Regions from separate parts of the Paenibacillus sp. T2-29 genome, predicted to be linked through region 1. Evidence: riboswitches for the same ligand, from Rfam matches in the RefSeq annotation. Region 1 holds a riboswitch; the other holds the start of a gene.
The links. Region 1 has a riboswitch for cyclic di-GMP ahead of ACU1JV_RS25690 (transglutaminase-like domain-containing protein). Riboswitches for the same ligand answer to the same signal wherever they lie in the genome.
Positions count from the first base shown of each region.

Region 2: it holds a riboswitch for cyclic di-GMP, as region 1 does, so the genes downstream of both, ACU1JV_RS07590 (glycosyl hydrolase) here and ACU1JV_RS25690 (transglutaminase-like domain-containing protein) in region 1, are expected to answer to the same signal.

Region 1 is NZ_JBREVE010000014.1:69,219-79,493, reverse strand. Features, by position in the region: gene ACU1JV_RS25695 (collagen binding domain-containing protein) at 1-3,404, opposite strand, end outside; gene ACU1JV_RS25690 (transglutaminase-like domain-containing protein) at 3,764-4,573, opposite strand; cyclic di-GMP riboswitch class I at 4,586-4,667, opposite strand; cyclic di-GMP riboswitch class I at 4,708-4,786, opposite strand; gene ACU1JV_RS25685 (helix-turn-helix transcriptional regulator) at 4,894-5,631, opposite strand; gene ACU1JV_RS25680 (DUF445 domain-containing protein) at 6,353-7,609, shown strand; gene ACU1JV_RS25675 (hybrid sensor histidine kinase/response regulator) at 7,751-10,275, shown strand, end outside.
Region 2 is NZ_JBREVE010000002.1:393,277-403,551, reverse strand. Features, by position in the region: gene ACU1JV_RS07610 (glycosyltransferase family 4 protein) at 1-212, shown strand, start outside; gene ACU1JV_RS07605 (glycosyltransferase) at 241-1,341, shown strand; gene ACU1JV_RS07600 (UDP-glucose dehydrogenase family protein) at 1,347-2,675, shown strand; gene ACU1JV_RS07595 (sugar phosphate nucleotidyltransferase) at 3,341-4,717, shown strand; cyclic di-GMP riboswitch class I at 4,873-4,954, shown strand; gene ACU1JV_RS07590 (glycosyl hydrolase) at 4,968-6,569, shown strand; gene ACU1JV_RS07585 (hypothetical protein) at 6,618-8,912, shown strand; gene ACU1JV_RS07580 (hypothetical protein) at 9,222-9,404, shown strand; gene ACU1JV_RS07575 (helix-turn-helix domain-containing protein) at 9,456-9,824, opposite strand; gene ACU1JV_RS07570 (YveK family protein) at 10,153-10,275, shown strand, end outside.

The DNA.
Region 1 (10,275 bases):
GGCGGAGAAGGCTCCTGGTGAGGATCGGCTTCCGGTGTCTCAGGTTGCACCCCTGGTTCAGTGGATGGTTGCGCCTCTGGTTCTACAGGTGGCTGTTCAATAACCGGAACGCCCAACGGAACATCCTCATCCTCGATAATTTTCGGATCTTCGGTTGTTACGGGCGTAACAGGCGTCGCCGGAGGTTCAGTTATTTCAGGGTCCTTATCATGTTTTTTGCCTGAGCCCGGACTCGTAGGTGTACCCGGATCGGTAGGCGTACCTGGGTTTGTAGGCGTACCTGGATCAGTAGGTGTACCCGGACCCGGATCAACAGGAGTGTCTTTTTTGTTGGTGATTACAATTTGTTTAATGCCTGAACTTTGTTTGATAGTTGTATCTATTTTGATTTCTGTTTTTGGCGCTGTTATTTTGTAGCCTTCAGGAGCAGTAAGCTCCTCCAGGATGTAGTCATCATAACTCAATGAAGAAAATACGATTTTCCCGTCCGAATTGGTAGTTTGGACAAGAGGTGCTCTTTTCTGATTCTTGTCATAGAGTGCAAAACGTGCCCCGGATAGAACCTTATTGTGATCGTCCTCATCAACTTTGGTAATCTCCAGACTTCCCGTAACTCCTCCTCCTGATCCTGAACCAGAGGATGTGCGCACGGTAATTTCCTTACTTGTTTCCCTGATTTCGGTGGTCAAACGGTCGCCCTCGAAATTAACCTTATTGCTCACTTTTGCCTTGTCTTCAGCTTGAAGAAAGGATTGATATTGCAAAATATAACTTGATGATATAGCCTTCGCAAAGGCAAGCTCAAAGGATTGCTGACCTTGAGCAGTCGTTGTTATTTTTAGCTTATAATCCTGATCCTTGACTAACTCAGTGTCCCTAACAGCTTCTCCGTTGGCAGACACTTTGGTGGAGTATAGATGAAAGGAATCTTCAATCAGAATTTGATTATTGCTGGGCGTATCCACGATCTTCGCGTTGGAGACATGGGATTGCCCTTCATTGATATGGATGTTCCAGTCGATTTTATTTCCATTCTGAGCACCGGACTTTGTCACGTATTCTCCACCGTGGGGCACAGTCACTTTGGCAGTCCATTCCGAATCTACATTTTTTCCATCCATAAGCAGAGCGTTATTGTTAATCTCTTTATCAATAAGCTCTCCTTCCAATGTTGTTTGGAAAGTAACCCAGTAAGGAGAGTTGATGGACTGGTTAAACTGGATGCTCAGCTCGTTGTTGTTAGCGGCGGAAGGTAAAACCAGAGTATATTGGCTCGAAGGCACTTCGCCCCCTTTTTGTACGCCATTCCACCACCCGAGCAGGGTCATATCGTACACTTTAACTGAATTTGGGACCAGTTTTTGCCCTTGTAACAAGGTATCCCTAATTTCAGCATGATTCAGAGTTTTGCGGTTATAGTTGGCCTTAATGTCCCATGTAATTTGCTTGGAGCTGGCATTGTAACTACCTGACTTCGCCCCATTTTGCTGGGTCATATTGTCCGGCCATAATCGAGCTTCGGCCTCAGCAGTTTGTGTTGTTCCGTTGTATAACCAAGTGATAGAGGCTTTATTCCAAAAGTCCGGCTTGGTTTTGTCGATTTTCCATTCATTGTTAAAGGTAGTTGTATAGTTGATAGTATACGTGTCTTGAATCTTTTTATGAAAACGTATAGTGAACCCTTTTTTGTAATCCAGCGTAAGAGGGATCAGTTCGTAGTCTGTCGGTGATGTTAGTGTTGTTTTTCCGTCCGCGCTTTGGATCTTCAATGTGTTCGGCAATAAGGCCAGACCGCCATTCGGAAAGGCATCGTCGATAACGATTTGATCCATTGTATACTTATCCGCATTAATAGAAATGACCCAAGGAATTGTTTTGGTGTTATAGTTCGGTTCCTTATAGCCTTTGGTGATAATTATACTTTTCAGTTCGGTGGTTGTTTCTTTTGTTACCCCATCAGAAGTTACACTGTTCGTTATTTTACTATTTTTAACTACACGATCTATAGCCTTTGTTTGATAACGGATGGTATATGGGGCTTCAATATCCGTATTGAAAAGCAGATTGAAACCATTGGTACCATGATCGTCAGTAACTGGAGTGACGCTGTATTGGGATGCAGGGAGCTCATCCTGTGTATCCCCTTTATACACTTTAAGTGAATTTATGATGAGTTGTTGGCTGTTATTAAAACGGTCACTTAACGCGGCTTTAGCTGCGGGAATTTTTTTGTTGGCAAAATTATATTTGATTGCCCATGAGATCGTTTGTGTGACTGGGTCGTATTTCTCCACTTTTTTGCCTAAAAAATCCCCGCGTTGAACAGTGACTGTAGCTGTTGCGGAGGTATCCTTCACATCGTCCCCTGAAAAAGTGGCTGTGTTGGAGAAACGAGTATCCTCGCTTGTTATGTTTGTGGAGTATTGAATTCGGTAGGCGCTGTTAATACTCTCCTCGTTAAAACGGATTCTGAAGCCCGGCACAACCGGATCAGCCTCTACTGTATACTTATCTGCGCTAACAGTGTCCCCCAGCACGGTGGTTCCGTTCACACTAATTTGTAAATGGTTTACCCGGATGGAGTCCTTGACTAGTTCTAGTCCTTGGGGAGTTGGGTCGGTTACTACAGCGTGTTTGATAGGATCCAAGTGTTTATTTACGTCAACTGTCCAATGAATTTGGTCTTTTCCATCAAACTTTCCTTGTTTCTCCATTGTAGGACCAGCTGCAGGCTTAATATTTACGATAGCCGTTTGCTCGCCGCCTTTGATCGGGATCGCAATAATAACTTGTGTACTGCCTTTTTCTATTTGTGTGCTAAATTCAGTTTTGATCTCTAGCTTACCGCTGACATTAGAGTGGCTTTCTACGTAATCATTAAATGTCATAACCACTTTACCTTGACGGTCTACGGTAAAATGACCTACTTCTCCATCTGTATTCGTCAAAGGAGACGTAATATCTGTGTAAATTTGGAATTGCTCAGGTAATTGAAAGGTAAAGGTGTCTCCAGCTTTATACGTATGGTTCGGCAGTTCCCATTCATAGCCTAAATGGATGGCGGAACCAATATCAATACGGCTATCGGGATTATACACTGCATCAATAACACTTCCAGTAGAATCTGTAAGGGTTAGCTTGGTTAAAATACTTTCTTGAGTTGCCCTAACTTCAGAAGTTGAGCCAGCAGTTGGTTCAGGGACTGGAGCCGGGACAGCAGGTGGGATGTTAATTGGCTCTGAGGGCATTGGATAAACATCGTTAGTCACACTCTGAACCGGATCGGTTCCTGGGGTCACTGGCAGAGTAGAGTCGGGATTTTGTGCATAAGCTTGTGTTGTGCTGAACAAACACTGCAAAAAGAGCAATAGCGCAACCGTTGCTGTATTCCATTTTTTTCTCATACGGTAAACAAATCTCCTATTCTTAAAATACTCTTATTTAACGGCTAATGGTTATTCCTTCGAGGTCGAGAGAACTGTATTTATATATTCATCATTCATTCATATGATGCTATGTTAGCCGCATTAATTACTTGTTCAGAATTTATGAAAATTCATGTTCGGGATGAACCTCCTCCTTTTGACTCGAAATTAGATAATGGTTGGAAATCTCATTGTCTTCCTGGACTAGAATACATGCCACATCTCAACAATTTCTCAACAAGGATAGAAAAAGAGCCTTGATCATGTGATCAAGGCTCTTCAAGAAATGTAGTTCTATTTTTTCATTTTTTAAAAAATATGAATTAAAAACATTGATATTAATATTGCTTTGTTTTAATGTATTTGGAGGGATCTTTGACCATTTCGAATTTCTGTTTACCCATATACAGTGCTGCATCTACTGTAGTGTCTACGACCACCCACTGATTATCGATGTAGACCTCATTCCAGGCATGATAAGTGTCCACGTAGGAAGATTTGCCCATAACCAGCTTGGTTGGTACATCTACACTTCGTAACATAGCAGCCATCAGTGAAGCATAACCATAACAAATATCTTTTTGAGAGCTTAGCGTATGATCAATTTGTGGCAGATAGTCAGTCGTTAAGGCAAAGGCCTGATTGGAGTCATACTTGATATGACTAATTACGTAGTCATAGATTTTTTGCAGCTTCTCGCGATCCGTTGTTGCACCTTGGGTTAACTCACGGGCTTTTTGAATCGCTTGATTAGTACTACTCCAGTTAATATTTTGAACGGAATTAAGATACACCGCTTTGCTATCGTTTAGCTTTAACTCGATCGTATCTTGTCCTATCACTTTATATTGATTACCACTAAGCTGTTCTAAAATACTGATGTTATAGTTCCCATTACCCATTTGGAGAGGAAATACTTCTTCGGATTTCCCGGGTGTTAAATTATAAGAGTATTTTTGTGCATCTTTGGTAACCAAAATCTTGGTTTTAACGTTAGGTTTAACAGGGTAGCGCACACTGACCGTCCCATGATTTACATTGTTTTGGTCCAACCATGCAACACTATCAGCAGCGTAAATTGTCGAATTTAAGAGAATTGCGGACAGCATGAAAAATAGGAGAAGTGTGGAAAGTATCATTTTCCCCATAAAAAACTTCCTTTCGGTGGCCAGGCTGCCATCATCAATAGAAGGCCCTATAGCTTTGCGTCCCTGCCTTTCGACAGGTTTGCCATTTCGTATAAAGTTTTCGGGAAAAATAAGCACGACAAAAAGCCACTTCAACCGGTAGCTGGCTGCCATCATACAGAAGGCCCTGTAGCTTTGCGTCCTTGCCTTTCGACAAGTTTGCCATTTATCCTGAATAGCTTGTACTATTATTCTATCAGTTAGGTACTCTATTAGGCAAGTTTAAATCTCAGATTTTCGCTATTTATCGACAAAGAAAGCTTGCAGATTATACATAAGACCTATTTTATACGGTTTCCCCATTTTTTGCGATAGGAATGAGGCGTTTCTCCAATGTGCTCTTTGAACAGATTGATAAAATGACTTGTGTTGGGAATGCCCACATATTGTGCGATGTCCACAATAGCTACATCACTAGTTTTAAGCCAGCTTTGAGCAGCCGTGATACGAACATTAATAAGATACTCAATAGGGGAAAAGCCAATCTGTTTTTTAAAGTTTTTAGCCAGGTTGAACTTGTTTAGACCAAACATTTCTGCTAGCGAATCCAGCGTGATCCGCTCACAATAGGATTGATCCAGATATTGCTTTACCTTGCGCACCTCTGCAGTTCCATCTGAATTTGCATTGGGATTGGTGTAAGGGTGCTGTAAAATAATCGTTAACAAGTCAACGATTATCCTGGATGAGAGCAGCTCAGATGATAAGCTTCGTTCTGGCTGTACATGTAATAAGGTGCGCAGCTTGTCCAGTACTGTACTTGAATCCTTTAGTGAGATTACGGGCTTATTGTGTTTATCGAATTGTTCGTAGAAATGGTCAATAAGATTGCCATATAGATTCACACTAATAAACTCCCATGTCTTCTGACAGGAAGTTTTGTACTGTACATATTCTTCGCAATTAATAAAAAGCATATCATGAGGTTTCAATATATAATCCTTGCCCCGGTATTGTAATTCCCCTCTCCCAGACAGAGTAAAAAGGAGCAAAAAAGAGGTGAGCTTTTGCCGTTCCATTACATAAGCATCTGTTTTGAAATAGCCTATTTCCTGTATATAAAAGAGGGATTTTTTAGCAAAAGCAGAGGGTGTACATATAATTGCAACTGGATCATCGCTCCAGACATACTGGGCATTTTTTTGGTTTGTTGTCATATCCAATTCCTTTACAAAAGAACAATTTTAGTAAGACAATTGTAGTTTGTTTCATGAATATCCTTTTAGAACCGGAGTTCCCATTTACAAAGGTTATTTTATCACATTAAAGTATATTCATGTATCGATTTGGGGTTATACATCATATAACAAAATTAACCAGAAGGCACCTATTTGAAAAGGATAAGGTCATTCTGGAATTTATTCCTTAAATTGATGGAATAAAGAATGAGGTTGGAAATAATTAATTTCCTCAATGAATATATCGTAATCTTGCAATTCCACTTTTTGAGGCATTTATCCTTTAGGTTGCAAGAAAAATGGGACCATAATTCGACAAAATGATTCAAAGGGCTCATTTTGTTAGAAAATAGTTGTAACTTAATTGTTGTGATTTTGTTCACGAAAATGTATGGATAAGTGTGGTTATGCGAACTCAATTTAAGCTAATGTGCAAATTTTAAATATCATGCAATTTGTTGACAATAGAGTATGGTTACCTTTGGTATCTGCACAGGCAATGATATGATGGTACTACAGATGTAATGAAACAAATTTTACTGTTAGTTTGGAGGACTACATGATGGGAAAAACAAAAAACACAAAAACCGCAGCAGCTTGGTCACTTGTTATGATGGGAGCGGGCTTTGCTGCTACGTTACCTTTTCAACAATTTGGCTGGGCCCGTCTTTTGGCCGGATCTTTTGAAGCCGGACTTGTAGGAGGGTTGGCAGACTGGTTTGCCGTAACCGCGTTATTCCGTCATCCGCTGGGCATTCCGATTCCACACACAGCGCTTCTCCCTAAAAATCGGGGAAAGCTGACCGATGCCTTGGTTAACACGGTCGAGAATAATTTGCTTCATAAAGAAAGTATTGCATCTAAAATTGCCGAGATTAGACTGGCAGAGCTGGTGCTGAAAAGTGTGGAAAAAGGAATACGTACGCCCGAAGCGGTTACTTTTATAGATGTTCTTGCCAAGCAACTTGTCCGTTCGATTCCGCTGGCAGAGCTGGCCCCGGCCATCGCAATCGGGGTTAAGCGACAGGCGACTGAATTCGATATAGGACCATTGCTAGAGGTGCTCGCCCGGCAAGCTGGCGAGCGAAAGTATGACCAACGGGCGTTGGATTATGCGCTGGAGCAGACGGAGTCCTGGCTAATGCGGTCAGACACCGGGGTTACGCTAGGCACCTTGGGGATGCAGGCTGTTAGCGGCTTGCAGGTCAGCGGGCTTATGCAGTTTGCCCTGAACGCTTTCCTTGGCTATTTGAATGAGGAGCGTATGGGCGAGATGATTCGTCACTTTTTGCTGGACCGCGTAGCGGAGCTTCGAGATGAAGGACATCCGCGTCGTCAGGCCGTCCTGGATGGGTTCAACACACAGCTGATTCATCTGGCAGCCAAAGATACGGTCAGGGAGGGGCTAAATCACTGGAAAAACACCTTTATTGATTCTTGGGAAGGTGATGCAGCTATATCCGATAAGCTCGAAGAGCTTCGTCGTAATCTGCTGGATTACATGGAAGATGCCAGTTATGTAACGGTGTACATTGTACCTTTGCTGGATCAAATGCTGTCTGATTTATGGAGAAATACGGAGCTGCTGGACAAGATCAATTCGTGGATCGTAGCAGGTGTTACCGGAGTAGTGGAAGCAAACCATAGCCAAATTGGTAATCTGGTTCGAGAAAATGTAAATCGAATGGATGATACCTCACTGATCGCTTTAATGGAGGACAAGCTGGGGCAGGATTTACAATGGATTCGGATTAACGGTGCGCTTACAGGTTTTCTGATTGGAATTGTGCTTACTGGGGTTCGTATGTTGCTTGAGTAGCACGGACAATCTGAGGAACGATAAATGAAATTTGTGTAGATAAGGTTGTGAAACTATGAGGATTGGTCACCATCTAATGCTGCTGGTTCAGATGAGAGCCCGGCAACGGTACGTTGATATATGGTGCCGGATCACCAGTAGATGAATAAGCAGAACTTTTTTTTAATTACGCTGTCATTTCTGATCGTGATTATCGGCTTGCGTTTATTGTGGTTTGATTATTACCACAATCAGGATTATCCCCGGGCCAAGGCGGGAATTCTGGATCTGAGGGGCTTGAATCTGCAGGAGATAAAGACCCTGCCATTAAATGGGGAGTGGGAATTTTATCCTGGAACTTTATCTTCTCCTGCCGAACTGAAATCCTTACTTATGCAGAAGCAGCGCCAGACCATTCAGGTACCAGGATTATGGAGTGAGTCAGTATCTCCTGTGGATCATAAGGCATATGGTGTTGGAACCTATCGGCTGCTTATTTTGAGTGACAGGTCTGAGGACACTCTATACGGACTTCGGATTGGAAAAATCAGTACGGCATCCAACATATTTGTGAACGGTCGTTTAATTAGTCATAGTGGTCAGGTCTCTAGCAAGGTCGAACAGCATATAGGATCGACTGTTCCATTCTCTGCTATGTTTGATGCGAACAGGCAGACCATTGAGATTGTCATCCAAGTATCCAATTTTGATTTCTCTGCTAGTGGAGGAATTATGAAGCCTATCATTTTTGGAAGCGCGGATGCTGTGAATAGCCGAACCAACTTCACGATCGCAATGCAGATTATGGTATGTATTATTTTGCTGCTTCACGGATTATATATAGTCGTTATATTTTTTATGAATCCACAAAAGAAGGCGCTTCTGTATTTTGCGGGAATTGTAATCTGCACGGTATTATCCATCCTGACAGACGATGACAAGCTTTTATTGGACTGGTTCCCCATTAATCTGGGTCTTTCGTTAAAGATAACCACCCTTTCCTACATTGGAATAGGCATGTGTGTACTGAAGCTGGCGCAGTCTCTGTTGGTTCGATCCCGAATCATTCAGATTGTTTTTATAGGCCACTGTTGTTTTGCGATTTTGGTGTTACTTGCACCTGCATCCAGCCTGTATGCATTTCTTATGGTTCTTATCGCATTACCGGCTATTACTCTATGTGCTACAGTTCCCTCCCTTGCTTTTCTTAGAACATTCAGAGGGCAAAAAGAGGCTATTTTTCTGTTGCTAGCATCCATTAGCATCGCATCCAGCATGCTGTGGGGCATTTTCAAGACGAATGACCTCCCCTATTACCCTTGGGATATTGTGCTGGCTTTTGTGGCATTTGCATCCTATTGGTTCAAACGATTTTTTAATACGAATGCTGAACTGAGAAGGCTGTCGGACAGATTGCAGCGCGCTGATCAGGTGAAAAATGAATTTTTAGCCAACACCTCTCATGAGCTGCGAAATCCACTGCATGGGATGATCAATATAGCACAGACTGTGCTGGAGAACCGGGGCGGCGCCCTGGATGAACCCAACAGGAGAAACATGCAATTGCTTGTTACGGTCGGCCGCCGTATGTCCTTATTATTGAATGATTTGCTGGATGTTACACGTCTACGTGAAAAGGATATTATTCTGGAAAAAAGAAGCCTGAAGCCCAAGGCTGTAGCCTCGGGTGTATTGGATATGCTTCAATTCATGACAGATGGGAAACCTTTAAACATGGTAGTTAACATCCCTGCTGATTTTCCGAATGTATTAGCGGATGAAAACCGAGTAATCCAAATCCTGTTCAATCTCCTTCACAATGCTGTTAAACATACTGCTGAGGGGACTATTTCCGTTCACGCACACATCCAAGGCGAAATGGCCAGTATTCAGGTGCGTGACACTGGCGTTGGGATAGATGAGGAGACGCAAAAGCGAATATTTCGTCCATATGAACAAGGAAATTCTCATTTGACGGTTATTGGGGATGGGCTTGGACTTGGGTTGAGTATCAGCAAGCAATTGGTGGAGCTTCATGGAGGATCTTTGAGTGTAAGTTCTGAACTTGGTCAAGGCTCAACCTTTTCTTTCACACTACCGCTCGATCCCTCACCTACCCCAGACGAATCACGAGATAACGAGCAGGTATGTATGGATGAAGAAGCAGATACTAATTTTATAGCTCTACAGAACGAAGCTGTGATGCAAGTTGCAGCAGGCTCTGCACGATCTGCCATACTCGCAGTAGATGATGATCCGGTCAATTTAAGGGTGTTAGAGGGCATTCTCGCCTCGGAGTCGGAGCCTTACGACCTTGTCACTGTAACCAGTGCCCAGGATGCCTTGCATAGGCTGGATCATCGGGAATGGGATTTAATAATAGCCGATGTCATGATGCCCCAAATGTCGGGTTATGAGTTAACTCGGCGTGTGAGGGAATACTTTAGCATTTCCGAGCTGCCTGTGTTGCTGTTGACTGCACGTAGTCAGCAGGAGGACTTATATACGGGATTTCTTGCAGGGGCCAACGATTATATTATGAAGCCTGTGGATTCCATGGAATTAAAATCAAGGGTCCGTGCCTTGACTGATGTTAAAAAGTCCGCAAGGGAGAGGCTTTGGATGGAGGCTGCGTGGTTACAGGCACAAATCAAACCTCATTTTTTGTTTAACACCTTGAATACCAT
Region 2 (10,275 bases), on a different contig from region 1:
AGGAAACGGTGGTACCCAATGAAACCGGGCTGCTCATTGAACCGGGAGACCCTGCCAAGCTGGAAGAAGCCATCCGCTGGATGCTGGAGCATCCACAGGAACGTCAGCAGATGGGTGAGAGAGGGATGGAACGGGTCAAGAAGCATTTTGTCATCGAGAACACTGTTAAGGATATAGTTCATTACTATAAGGGTTTGTTGGCAGGAGTCTGACCGACATTCGCGTTAAAGGATGATTCAGATGAAAATAGCGATAGCACATGATTACTTAATCCAAATGGGCGGAGCGGAAAGGGTAGTAGAGGTATTCCATGATATGTATCCGGAGGCTCCCATCTTCACAACGGTGTTCAGCGACGAGCGTCTGTCGCGCAACTTGAAGGATGCGGATATTAGAGCCACTTGGCTACAAAACATCCCAGGAGTGAAGGCCAACTTCAAAGGAGTGCTGCCGCTGTATCCCATCGCTATCCGTGATTTTGATTTTAGGGATTTCGACATTGTTTTAAGCTCTAGCAGCGCATTTATGAAAAGCATCCAGGTACCCAAACATACGTTTCACATTTGTTACTGTCACACACCGATGCGGTTTGCCTGGGATTACGATACATATATGGCCCGGCAGTCCAAATCCAACCTGCTCAAAAATATGCTAAAGCTGTACATGAACAGGCTGAAAACATGGGATGCCAAAACTTCTCGCAACGTAGACCAGTTTGTCGCCAATTCTTCCGTCGTTAAGCGGAGAATTCTGCACTATTACCAACGGGAGGCAGATGTTATTTTTCCTCCTATCAATACATCCCGTTTTAAACGTGCTACAAGCATCGGTGACTATTATCTGATCGTATCTCGTTTGGTGTCCTACAAGCGCATTGATCTCGCGATTGAGGCATTCAAACGTAACGGTCTTAAGCTACGCATCGTTGGCGAAGGACCGGATCGTAAACGACTCGAAGCCATGGCTGCCCCGAACATTGAGTTCCTCGGCAGGCTTGAAGACGAAGAGGTTAACAAGCTGATGGCCGAATGCCGGGCACTTGTCTTTCCGGGGGAAGAGGACTTCGGTATTACGCCTTTGGAGGCGAATGCGGCCGGACGGCCAGTTATCGCTTTTCAGGGTGGGGGAGCGCTGGATACGATTGTTCCTCATGTGAACGGCGTATTTTTCCGCAAGCATCAAGTAGACGATGTGCTGGAGGCCGTCGCAAAGGTTGAGCAACATGCATGGAATGTGGACGATATCATTACCCATGCCCGCAAATTTGATGAAGATAACTTCAAGGATCAATTGAAAAAGTATGTAGAACAAGCCTATGTGAACTTTCTAAAAGGAGGATGAACGGAATGAAACTGGCTGTAATCGGTACTGGATACGTTGGACTCGTCTCAGGTGTATGTTTTGCGCAAAAAGGTAATGAGGTAATTTGTGTCGATCTGGAGCAGTACAAAATCGATATGTTGAACCGTGCGGAATCTCCGATTTATGAACCAGGTATTGAGGAATTGATCGCGTTGAATCTGGAAGCTGGTCGTTTAGAGTTCACCTCGGATTTGGCCGATGCGGTACGTCGCTCGGATATCGTCATTTTAGCGGTAGGTACGCCTTCACTGGCTAACGGCGAGGCGAATTTGTCCTACATTGAACAGGCGGCCGCCGATGTCGGGAAAGCCATGAACGGGTACAAGATTATTATGACTAAGAGTACCGTACCTGTCGGAACGAACGAAAAGATTAAGGACGTAGTCGCTCGTCATACGAGTTTGTCTTTTGATATTGTATCCGCGCCGGAGTTCCTGAGAGAAGGCTCAGCCATCAATGATACGCTTCATCCAGATCGCGTCATTATTGGTTTGGACAATACAGGTTTGCGTGAAACAATGGTCACTCTGCATCAGGTATTCACGGATAAAATCTATGTGACGGATATCCGCAGTGCTGAAATGATCAAATATGCCTCCAATGCGTTCCTGGCAACTAAAATTTCGTTTATTAACGAGATTGCTAATATTTGTGAAAAGGTTGGCGCGGACGTTACCTGTGTGGCTGAAGGTATGGGCATGGACAAACGGATTGGTTCCTCTTTCCTGCAAGCAGGGATCGGATATGGAGGCTCTTGCTTCCCGAAAGATACGAATGCGCTCATCCAAATTGCGGGTAATGTAGACTATGAATTTAAGTTGTTAAAATCGGTGGTAGAGGTAAATACCGACCAGCGCTTTATGATTGTATCCAAGCTGCGTGAATCGCTGGGTCAGCTAAACGGCGTATCGATTGGCATTTGGGGCCTCGCCTTCAAGCCCAATACAGATGATATCCGCGAAGCTCCAGCACTGGAAATCGTAGAAACGCTCATTCAGGCAGGTGCTATTGTCAAGCTGTATGATCCCATTGCGATGGATAAATTCAAGGAGCGCGTGGATCACCCGAATATTATATGGTGCTCCTCCCCGCAGCAAGCCGCCGAAAGAAGCGATGCTGTGTGCCTGCTGACGGATTGGGAAGAGTTCAAAGAAGTTGATCTCGTGCAATTGGGCTCCATTCTACACAAGCCAGTTCTGATTGATGGTCGCAACGTATTCACCGAGGAACAGATCCAAGGCTCTGGGCTGGAATACTACTCCGTGGGTCGTCCGCGGATGAGTGGGTGGAACAGAGATAAAGTGGAAGTTTAAAAAGTGACCGAATAAAAAGTGGCTGTGGCAGTGTGGGAGGCGCTAAAGGCGCTGCGCGTGCAGATTGTTCTTCCGATTACTGTTACCCCCGGATTTTCTGGATTGTATTAAACATTCCAAGGTTAAAATCCGGGGATAAAGGCAAACGCTGACGCTTCTTCAGAACAATTCTGCCCGCTCCGCTGCTTTTGCCGCACCAAGTCACGATGTTTAATCTCCCACCTTATGGGATGGGAGTAGAAAGGGCGTATCAGAAGGAGCGGCATAGTTGAGCCGCTCCTTCCGATTAAGACGTCATTGCGGTTGTCGCAGCAATCTTGGCAAGGCGTTACGAAACCTCGATTACTAGAAGCTTGCAAGCACAGCGGGCAAGGCCCGAAAGAGTGAGATTTTTACAGGCTGACCGGACTTAATAATGTCCGGTCGTGCCTTTTGCACCACAAGGTATGATCGATATGATGCATATTTGAGTAGCGAAGGGTTGGATTTGAATCTGGAGAAGCGATAGCGTTCGCCTTTGACTTGGGATTCTTACATATAAATGTCTTACACAATCCGAAGAATCCCACGGCAACAGCGATCGTAAGATCAAATCGAGCCCGTAGCGGGCTACTCAACCTTGCCCCATTCGATCACCAACCAATATAGAGAGGAAGTGGAGATTTATGAAGCTCGTACTTTTGTCTGGTGGTTCCGGTAAAAGATTATGGCCGTTATCCAACGATTCCCGTTCCAAACAATTTTTGAAGGTACTGGAGAGCCCGGAAGGGATTTCGGAATCCATGGTACAGCGGGTATGGAGACAATTGGGAGACAACGGATTATCCGAATCCTCGTTTATTGCGACAGGGAGAGCGCAGGTCGAAATGATCCAGAGTCAAATCGGATCGAATACGCGCATCATTGTTGAGCCGGAACGCAGAGATACTTTTCCTGCGATTGCGCTGACAGCGACTTATCTATATTCCATTGCGGGTGTTTCGCCTGATGAAATTATAGCTATATTGCCTGTAGATCCTTATGTAGAGGATGCATTCTTTGCTTCCGTAGCCCAACTCGAACATACACTTCAGGAGAGTGAAGGCAAGCTTGCATTAATCGGGGTTGTCCCTTCCTATCCTTCAGAGAAATACGGTTATATTATTCCGAAAAACGATGCCACTCAAGGTAGCACAGGCTACCGCGAAGTGAGCCATTTTCAAGAGAAACCCGACCGGGAGCAGGCGGAGCGTCTAATAGAACGCAATGCTCTATGGAACTGCGGGGTTTTTGCATTCAAATTAAGCTATTTGCTGGATATTTTGGCATCCAAGGGCCTGCCGCTGAATTATGAAGAAATGCAAAAACAATATGCATCTCTGGAAAAAATCAGCTTTGACTACGAAGTAGTCGAGAAGGAAAAAGACATCGTGGTGCTTCCGTACGATGGTTTTTGGAAGGATCTAGGAACCTGGAATACACTCACAGAAGAGATGTCTCATCAGCAAGTGGGTAGAGGGGTAGTAACGGAAGATTGCGTCAATACGAGTCTTATTAATGAGTTGGACATTCCTGTGGCGATCATTGGAACGAATGATCTGATTGTAGCCGCTAGCCCAGATGGCATTCTTGTGACCAATAAGGCAGAAAGTCCACGCATCAAGGAAGTGCTCAAGGCTCATGATCAGCGTCCAATGTATGAAGAACGTCGTTGGGGACAGTATCGGGTTGTAGACTATGTAAAGTATGACGAGGGTAATGAGGTACTGACCAAACGAATCCGCGTACACAAAGGTAAAAATATCAGCTACCAGCTTCACTTCAAACGAAGTGAAATCTGGACCATTATTAGCGGCGAAGCGGAAATTATTTTGAATGAGAAGCTGCATAAAGTAAAGGCCGGTGACGTAGTTCGCATCCCTGAAGGGACGAAGCATAGCATTTTGGCTGTAACCGATGTGGATTTGATTGAAGTTCAGACTGGCTCTGAGTTGGTTGAAGAGGATATTGTACGCTTTTGTATGGATTGGAATGAAATTTCTCGTCATCAATTTATCTCGTAATTATTTGCGTAAAAACGTAAAAAAGAAGATTTGATGAAAAATAATGGCCCAAACTGTCGAAATTGGGCGAAAACCTGTAAATTCATGAACATGACCTATTAAATTTTGGTAAAAAAAAGTCGATACTTAGGGTAAGAAGGAATCCAAACTCCTTCCAACGATAAACGCAGCCCTGTCGAAAGACTGGTACGCAAAGCTAAAGGGCCTTCCCGTAAGGATGGCAGCCTGGCTACCGAAAGGAAGAGCTAAAGTGAGATTCAATTTTATTCCTCTGTATCGACTGATACGTCATGTACTCCCCGTTGTTATACTTTTTTCTTTGTTTCCCGTCGGCTTTGGTGATTCTCTGTCTGTGGTGAATGCCGCTTCATTACAACCTGTTAATTCGGACGCTTCTACTCAGGCCCGTGAACTATACAATTATTTACTCAGCATCTCTGGAAAGAAAACAGTCACTGGTCAGCATGATTATTTGGAAAGTCCAGATGAATTAAGCAACAAGGTCCAAAAAATCAGCCAGGCGTATGTGGGTCTGCACGGCTATGAGATGGGAGCCATCTCTGGTCAATCCGACACTACAGAAGCAGCACAACGTAAAAATGTTGTCGATAGCGCTATTCGTTGGAGCAGAGCTGGTGGCATTGTGACGATGACTTTTCATGAAGCGTTGCCGGGTAGACCGCTGACTTGGGCCAATGTGCAGGCGAAAGTAAGTCAGGCGGAGTTCAATAAATACGTGACACCAGGCACTACGCAGTATAACCTCTTCATTGCCGATCTGGATAAGGTCGCTGTATCGTTAAAGCAGCTTCGTGATGCAGGTGTTCCAGTATTGTGGAGACCTTATCATGAAATGAATGGTGACTGGTTCTGGTGGGGAAACAAAAACAATTTCAATCAGCTATGGAATATCATGTACGACCGTTTTGTAAACACGCATCAGTTGAACAATCTGCTGTGGGTGTGGAGTCCCAATGCTCCCAATTCCTACACTGTCCCGTATACCCCGAAATATCCGGGGGATGACAAAGTGGATATTTTGGCAGTAGACATCTACAACAATGATTTTAAGCAAAGTCATTATGAAGGACTGCTCGGGTTGGCACGGAATAAGCCGATTGCCATTGGCGAGCATGGTGAGATGCCTAGCTCTGAGGTGTTGCAGGCACAGCCCAAATGGGTGTATTCCATGACTTGGGGCAAGATGCTGATTGAGAATAACACAACCAATCAAATACAGGATTATATGAACGATTCGAGGAGTTTGACACGGGATGATGTGAAAAATGGGCTGGCAGCAATCCAACAACCTGGGGCAGATGTGCCGACTTTACCGGATGAGGGACAAAGTGAGCCTATCCCGGTTCCGCCAGTAGTAATCGTACCTCCAGCTCCGACTCCTCCTTCTGTTCCTGATGTAGTATATGTGAACGGGCTGCGGGGCGAATATTTTAACAATATGAATGTGAACGGCAGTCCTGTTTTGATCCGTACAGACAGCAAGCTGGATTATAACTGGCGCGCCGTTGCTGCTGATCCCAAGGTAAATGCCGACCAGTTCTCGGTTCGCTGGACAGGTAAAATCAAACCACAATACAGCGAGACCTATACATTTACAACGATATCCGATGATGGTATTCGCGTATGGGTAGACGGCAAGCTGGTGATTGACAGTTGGTTCAAACAAAGCTGGACAGAGCGTAAAGGCAGTATTGCTTTGGAAGCAGGTAAAATGGTAGATCTAAAAGTGGAATACTATGATGAAAAAGGCGATGCGATGGCTCGTCTGATGTGGGAAAGTCAGCATGAAGCGAAAGCGGTGGTTCCCGGAAACGCTTTGTTTCTTCCTTGATAGATACTCTTTCCCGGTCATAAATTTTGAGGAGAGAGGGTGTATCATATGATGAAAAAATGGTTGACCCATAGGTATACGGTCGTATTATCCGGATTACTAGGTGTCGCAGCTCTAACCATGATCGCTTGGTTTATATACACGCCTTCAAAAAGTGCAGAATTGCAGACGGATAAGGTAGCGGCGGCCAGTCCAGTATGGAAGCTGGGCCAGAGGGATGACTCTTCAGCGGAATTTAAAGGAGTGGTCGGTAGGGATAATATCGAAATTTCTGCAGCAGCAGCTTCTACTGAATCCTCTGCTAAAGGAACATTCTCGGCGTTGTCGGAAGCAGAGAGTACAACAGTTCCGGTATTGCTCAGCAGTGGAGATATTCCTCCAGGTTTGAATGCATCCACGAATCCAGAACTGTCACTTCAGTATAAACTGAATCAGGTTCCTCCCAATGGTATGATATTCCGTGTTCGGATTTTGGATGCGGGCAAAGCGGTGCCGCAGATGGCTGTCTTTTCAAATCACCAGCTGTCTGGAATTATTCAGATTGCCGGGGTATCCGGTACTGGGAGTACGTATAACTTCAAAAATAACTACGAGCTGTATATCCCCAAAGAACAATTGCAAAGCGGTGTTAACGTACTCAAGCTAAAGACAGCGCGCTGCCTATACTGCTCCTCTGCAGAAGATAAAAATGTGTGGTGGACTTGGGATGACTTGAGCTTGGAGACGTTAGCTTCCCCTGCGGCCGAACCAGTACATGGGAAATATATACTGACCGGTACGAATGTGAATAATAAAGAATTTTATTATGATCAGGGTGCAGTTAAGCATCTACCTTACGTTCTCAAATGGCTGGGAATTGCTTATAGTGGCAACGTCATGAGGGTAACTTGTGCCAGTAATGTAGGCAAGGCATGCACAGATGTGGATGATTACTATCAAACGTTAAAGCAGTATAATATGCAATCGTCTGCTTTGTATCTATACACAGGTGATATCAAGCTGCAAAAAGATGGTACTCTGCCAGAGACGGCCAAGCAAAAGTTGCGTGATTATGTAAAAAAATACGGTTCATACCTTCAATATTATGAAGTAGATAACGAACCTGGATTGTTTAACCGTTCCAAGGCGGTAGACCTGGCTGTGGCTAAGTGGTTGAATACGGAAGGCAAGCAATTGGCACCGCATCTCAAAACCGTAGCGCCGGGTTGGGCCTACTGGCCGACATACTCTACCAAGGCGTGCAAAAATCAAACCGGAGGTACGCAAAAATGCGGTGATCCGGATGGATGGGAACGGGACCCGGCGCAGCGTAAACAGCTGGAAGAAGTCACCGACCTGACCAACGGACATGCCTACGGTGAATCGTATAATGAAGAGGGCGGGGGCAGCTTCGTTCAGAATTTGAAAACCTTCGGTGGTTCGAGCAACGGACTGGCGAAAAAGATGCTAAACACGGAGTTTGGTACTAACGATACGCATCGAGACAATCCTGATTACGGGGCTAGTCAGCCACAAGCAGCTGCATTCGATCGGATTATGCGATCGCAAATCGGGTTTGCCGATATGTTTATCCAGCACGCTGCTTTTTATAAGGATTATACGCTGTTTAAAACGGGCTTTGATCTGCAAAGTCACAACCCGGCTAACACGGAAATTTATCCGTTTGGGCAAGGACAGGACACTCGCGTTAAGATCATGAGACGCTTGAGTCTAGCGTATGCTACGCATGGTAAACCGCTGACTTATACCATACTGAATCCAGAGGAGACGAAGGATAAGATGGTCTATGTTCGCGCGGTGGATACATCCAAGCTTAAACCACTGTCAGGTAGCGGCGCTACCTCGAACAAATTGCTGGTGAACCTAGTGAATTTTGAATCCACAACGCAGACCGTTCGTGTGCGGGTAACGATGCCGAAAGCTGGCTTGTACACGGGGGAACGTTTCGGAGCGGGTTCCACCTACTCTCAGGCGCAGCGATCCATATCAGGTCTCAAGGCTTCTCCTGCCCTTGATTTCGAAGAAAAGCTGGGTCCTGGCGAATCGGTACAATATATTTTGGAACTAAAAAGTACAGATCAAACCACGGCCTCTGCCCCAACAGAGGTAAAAGCAGCCTCAATTCAGGATGGGGCGGTGAAGATTAATTGGCTTCAAGCAGAAGGCATATCATCCTATGATGTGCTGCGTGCTGACCGTACAGACGGTGCCTATCAGGTGATTGCCTCGCAAGTAGAAGGAAGCACGTATACGGACCGCACCGTAAAAGCTGGAAGTCATTACGTCTACAAAGTCCGAGCGACCGGAGGTACTCAGGTTTCTCAGGCAGCCGAGGTTGCTTAGTTACACCGGAATGCATATAGGACCTTACCTCATGAATATCTAACATCATTCCGAAAGAAAGCAAAAAAGAACCTATCAGGAGAAAATAGGACCTGACAGGTTCTTTTTTATTTGTAAATCGTTCTGAATTGCCAATACTTTACGTATAATGGAGAAAAAAATAAGAAAATCCTTTTATATTCTCGTCATAAGACGACAACATTGCAGGTATGTATTCATATATAATAGTTTTGTTCATGACTATACATACATGGTTTGTAGGGAATTTCTTTCCGGTGACCAAGACTAATAAAGTGAGGTTAGTGCTGAATGAACAAGGAAACAGAATTAGGGGGGAATGGCCCTCTTCTTCGAGACAACGCACGGAAAGCAGGCAAAGCAGCCATCCACTTGGACATCCGGAACATTTTGCTCCAATGTGGGATCACGACACCAGAATGGCTGGAGGGCGATGCTGATAGAACGAAGTACCGGAAAGACAAGCGCGTGTAATTTTCAGTTGCTGGTCCTACTTGAGCAAAACATCAAGCAGCGGCGCGTTCCTTATTCCATCATTCGTTCCATTCGAACAAACGCGATAAAACGTTTGGCTTCTTCCTCAGACAAGGTGCGTCCGTCAATCGTCAGGTTAAAACGTTGCAGGATATTCTCGTCGGACAGTTCAAGCTGATCCACAAATTCCCTCACATCTGAATCCAATATTGCTGTCGGGTGGCTCGTACGTCCCACCAAATAATCGATGGTTACCTCGAAAATATCAGCGAGCTTGGTCAGGGTCTCAAAGTCTGGCTTGCGTCTATTTTTTTCATAGTGAGAAAGAGCCGCCCGCGTAATTCCGAGGGATTGCGCTAATTCCTCTTGTTTTAGTCCCTTATGTTCTCGTAATTCAGCGATGCGGGTTCCATAATTCATCTGTTTTTCCTCCTGAAGGCAAGGTTAAGAGAGGTAAGAAAAGCAATTTTGCGCTTGACAAGATACAATTTGTATCATAAATTAATTATGTAAGTTACATAACGTATCTTTATTTCATAGTTTTCACTGATATCTTCATTTATATACCCTTAAGAGGCCAACGATGATTGAGCATTTTGTGCTTATTCGCTGGCTAGACCTTCTATGCGCTATTATACAACATTTTACTATAGATTAGAGGGTCATGCATCGTTCTTTTCCCCGTCATGCAGAGGATCAGTACAAGCGTTATTCATCGAAAACAAGTCAAGCAGGGAGGACTGGTCTTGTGCAGTTAAAAGAGTACATCCGTTTGATCCGCAAAAGAATGTGGTTGATTGGTAGCATTGTACTGCTGGTGTGTACTGTAGTAGGCATAAAAAATGTATATTTTACCCCGCAGGTTTATGAA